2 regions of the Methylophilus luteus genome follow, and region 1 is predicted to be linked to the other one. Evidence: riboswitches for the same ligand, from Rfam matches in the RefSeq annotation. Region 1 holds a riboswitch; the other holds the start of a gene.
What was found. Region 1 has a riboswitch for thiamine pyrophosphate ahead of thiC (phosphomethylpyrimidine synthase ThiC). Riboswitches for the same ligand answer to the same signal wherever they lie in the genome.
Positions count from the first base shown of each region.

Region 2: it holds a riboswitch for thiamine pyrophosphate, as region 1 does, so the genes downstream of both, ACFQ1Z_RS05385 (TonB-dependent receptor) here and thiC (phosphomethylpyrimidine synthase ThiC) in region 1, are expected to answer to the same signal.

Region 1 is NZ_JBHTKB010000003.1:252,943-255,339, reverse strand. It holds gene thiC (phosphomethylpyrimidine synthase ThiC) at 1-919, opposite strand, end outside; TPP riboswitch at 947-1,057, opposite strand; gene ACFQ1Z_RS13530 (hypothetical protein) at 1,201-1,608, shown strand; gene ACFQ1Z_RS13525 (PAS domain S-box protein) at 1,817-2,397, shown strand, end outside.
Region 2 is NZ_JBHTKB010000001.1:1,193,929-1,196,325, forward strand. It holds gene ACFQ1Z_RS05385 (TonB-dependent receptor) at 1-1,408, opposite strand, end outside; TPP riboswitch at 1,506-1,609, opposite strand; gene ACFQ1Z_RS05390 (cupin domain-containing protein) at 1,785-2,060, opposite strand; tRNA gene ACFQ1Z_RS05395 (tRNA-Ser) at 2,151-2,240, opposite strand; gene def (peptide deformylase) at 2,265-2,397, opposite strand, start outside.

The DNA.
Region 1 (2,397 bases):
CATTGACCTTTTCCAACGCCTGGTAGATAGGCACGGTACCGATAGGCACCGGTGAGTTGCGTATGATCCACTCGCGCGTCTCGTGTATGTTCTTACCGGTAGACAGATCCATCACGGTATCGCCGCCCCAGCGCGTGCCCCACACCATTTTTTCCACTTCTTCAGAAATAGAGGAGCCTAGTGCCGAGTTGCCGATGTTGGCGTTTATCTTGACCAGGAAATTACGGCCTATGATCATGGGCTCGATTTCAGGGTGATTGATGTTGGCCGGGATGATGGCACGGCCACGCGCCACTTCGTCACGCACGAATTCAGGCGTAATGACTTTAGGGATGCTGGCGCCATAGTGCTGGCCAGGATGCTGGGTCTGCAGCAGTTCGCTCATGTTTTCACGGCGCTGGTTTTCGCGGATGGCGATAAACTCCATCTCCGGCGTGATGATGCCCTGGCGCGCATAGTGCATCTGGCTGACATTGTGGCCGGCTTTGGCGCGCAAAGGGTTGCGGTGCAGGTTGAAACGCATGTCGGCTAATTCAGGATCGACCAGGCGCTGGTGACCGAAATCAGAGCTGGGGCCGTCCAGCTGCTCTACATCACCACGTTCCATGATCCATTGCGCACGCAAGGCTGGCAAACCGTTACGGATATCGATATCCACTGCCGGGTCGGTATACGGGCCGGAAGTGTCATACACCACGACTGGCGGGTTGCTTTCACCGCCAAAGCTGGAAGGCGTATCGCTGAGCGAGATCTCCCGGAACGGCACCTGGATATCAGCACGTGAGCCTTGAACGTAGATCTTGCGCGACTTGGCAAAGGGTTTGCTGGTGGCTTCGTCGACTTTGGCATCCGCATTGACGAATCTGGTGTTTTTAGACGGCGGGCTCTGGGACTGAAGATTTTTGTCTATGGCGTTCATTGGGCATCCTTAAAAGAAAAGACGTAAGGATGCGGGACTTTGCATTCCCTACGGCGGTATCAACCGCATCAGGTTCGAAGGGTAATTCTCACTGCAAAACCTTTAAAACGAAGGATTTACAGACCCCTAGCAAGGAACGGATTGTGCGTGAAAACCACAGATAACGCAAGCGACACCGCATTTGCCGTGGCGCATATTGACAGACAGATCTGTCTACAATCACATTTCCCGACACAATTAAAAATACGGGACACCCTTAAACCAACGCTCAGGAGAGAAACATGGAAGTCTTATTGATAGGCGCAGTCGCCTGTACTACCGCTTTAATTTTATCGGCATGGCTGATGACATTCGCCCGCTGGTTTCCCATACCGGGGATAGATGGCGGATTTCTGATCGATTACAAAACCATGATACGTGCCCACGTTGACTATGCCCTGATGGCGTTGTTTCAGCTGGGTTTTTTTGCCACAGCCAGAACCGCCGGTATAGAGCTGCACCATTTTGCCTGTGTCTGTGTCGCCATAGGCGGCTTTACCAACCCAACCATTTTCACCATTGCCGCGTTTGACACTGACTTCTGGAGCAAAATGAAATGGAAAGTGTTTTCTGCCATCAGTTTTGTACTGACCACCATAGGTTTTATGACTATCTGCTACCAGCTGATCTGTCACGTGCTGTGCCACTGACCAGCACGGCGGCACGCACCAGCCCGTGAAAAACCCTGCCTGCGCAGGGTTTTTTTATATTTGCCGGGTGACTTAAATATCAATCAAGTCAACAAGTTAAACTCAGAATTAGCCTTTTAAAACAGCATTATTCTAAAGATAATTTTCCGCAGTCACGCGCTAGACTAGCCGTTGCAAATCAACTCTTTTTCTTCAAGGCACGTAGCGCATGGATTGGTACAGTATTTTCTTTTTTCGGGAAGGTTCGCCCACCCCTTTGCTGTTCGGTACTTATAATCCATGGCTGGTGATCCTGTCAGCGCTGGTCGCTATCGGCAGCTCAGTGCTGGCCTTGCAGCTCACTCGCCTGTCACAAAAACAGACTTCACTGGTTTCGCAGAGATTTTCCATTCTTGCCAGTTCGGCGTCACTGGGAGCAGGCATCTGGGCCATGCATTTTATCGGCATGCTGGCTTACGAGATCTGTACCAAGGTCACCTACAACCCTGAAGTGACCATGATCTCCATGATGCCAGGCATACTGGCGTCTTACTACGCGCTCAACCTGATGACGGAAAACCAGCTTGATTACGGCAAACTGATCAAAGGCGGGCTCTCGGTAGGCACCGGCATAGGCGCCATGCACTACACCGGCATGCTGGCCATGAAAATGGAGCCGGTGCTCAAATTCGACCTGGTGTGGGTATTGATCTCGGTGATCGTCGTCGTCAGCCTGGCGACGCTGGCTTTATGGACCGGGATATTCCTCAACCAGAAAGGCAAGCTACCGGCCAAAGTCAGCATAGTACT
Region 2 (2,397 bases), on a different contig from region 1:
TGTTGTTGATCCCGCCAGGTTTGTAGCCGCGTGTTAAAGATGTATACAGTAATTGATCCGCGTTAGCCTGATAATTCAGGCCTAATTTGGCTCCAAAAAGGACTTCGTCCAGACGCTTTTGCGTGCTGCTAGGGACAGAGGTAACAAATCCACTATCAGCATAGTCGGCCTTGAAATCCTCTACCCGCAGACCTGAGACCAGTGTTAATTTGTCAGTTAAATGGCTATCTAATTGTCCAAACAATGCCGTGTTCTCTGTTTTGTATTTACCCCTCAACTGAGTCAATTCATCAGGCCCGTAACTTCTGTAATCGACACTGGACTTGAAGTGTTCATCTTGCACAAAACGATAAACACCTACCGTCCAATCCGTGGAGCCATTGAAGATACGGCCAGCTTTATCAGACAAGGCACGTAACTCAAATGAGTAATTGTCGCGGTCACGGTTATGTTTTTCGAAGTCATTCTCTGTTCTCCAGTCACCATCAAAACTGTAGGTGGATGAAGAATTTAAATAAGTGGCTTCAGACTGTATGATCACTGCATCCGAAGCCTGCCAATTAGCCTTTACCGCAAACGCGTTGGTGTTCTGTGTGTCTGCACCAGGCTGATTGGCCTGGCTGCGCCTGGAGTTGTCCAGGGTAAATGCGTCATAGCCATTATTCACATTCACATGCATCAGGGTGAAATCCAGGGTCAGGTCTTCAGTCGCGAATAACTTGAATTTACTGCGGAAGGTCAGCTCATCCTGCTTTTGCGTGTCGTCCCTACCCAGGGTGTCGTTTTGCATATAGCCATCAGATTTATGCGTATAGATAGAAGCGCGCCCCAGCAACTGGTCCTCGACTATGGTACCGCCTACCGCGACGCCAAAGTTACGCGTGTTGTATTCACCTATCCCGGCTTGGGCGCGCATTTTAAATTCTTTGCTAGGCTCGGCACTGCGCATGGTAATGGCGCCGGCAATCGCATTGGGGCCGAATTTAGTGCCCTGAGGCCCTTGTAGCACTTCTATCGCTTCAATATCAAACAGCGTAGCTGCACCACCCAGGCGGCTAAAGTCTATGCCATCGATGATCAAACCGACTGACGGGTTCACCGGGTTATCGTATTGACTGAGTATGCCCATGCCGCGGATCTGGAAAAATCGTCCGCGCGATGCCCCTGCTGACACATTGACATTCGGTGCCAGGTTCAACACTTCTTCCAAATGCTGCGCGCTACGAGCTTCTATGGTTTCCTTGTCGATCTCGGTCAGGCTGACAGCGGTTTTCTGTGCGGTGCTGGGGCGGAAATCCGCGCTCACTACGACGTCAGGCAGTTTGACTGCTTCGTCATCCTCGGCGGCCAGCGCGGGCGTGGTCAGTAACAGCCCTATCAGGGACAATGGTTTGCTAATCGGTTTCAAGGTAATCCTTTCTATAAGACACATAAAAAGGACAGGGGGAGAGTGACAATGACGTGAGTAGGTGTGTTGAGGGGACAACAAACCAAAAACTTTTGCGTTGTAGATGCTCTGCCTGTCCCTACGCCAGCATTATCTGGGTCAGGTTCATTGGGTTCCTCGCTTGCGCGAGATCTCAGGCGTTAGCCACCCCAAGGCGGTTTGATTTTTCAATCAGGATGAGATTGTAGTTTGATATCAATTACTTTGCTAGAGAGTGATGCGCTATTAGGCTTAAATCCGCTGCATACTTTGCAAAGTTTAAACATAGCGCCTGCAGCAAAAACAAAAAACCCTGCATGGCAGGGTTTTTTTATTGAATACTTGCTACAACAATCAATTAGAAATGTTTGTAGTGTTTTTTCAATTGTTTAACTACTTCCCACTGGGATTTCAGGCCTTTTGGAAACTCAACGTAGTCACCAGCTTTGATAGTCACTGTGTCGCCACCTTGTGGAGTCACTTTGAATTCGCCTTCCAACACATAGGCTTTTTCAGTCATGGTGAAATCGAGAGGGAATTTTGAAGGTGCGCAATCCCAGGTATTCCAGCTTTTTACGCCCAGGTCTTTCAATTTTTCTTCAGATGGATTGTGGTCGATGATGATTTGTGTCATGACATTTCCTTAATAAATAAAGCGATAATAAAAACTTTAAATGGTAAAACTTTAAATAGAAATGCCGCAATCATGCGGCATCTTGGTAACTGGCGGAAGAGGTGAGATTCGAACTCACGGAGGGCGTGAACCCTCGACAGTTTTCAAGACTGTAGCATTAAACCGCTCTGCCACTCTTCCGGAAGGCAGGATTATAGCAAAATATCAGTCATCTGGAAACGTTATTCCAGGAAAAAGTACATCATTAAAGCCAAATTTTGACATATCGCGGATACGCATGGGGTAAAGAACGCCAAACAGGTGGTCACATTCGTGCTGCACCACCCGCGCATGAAAG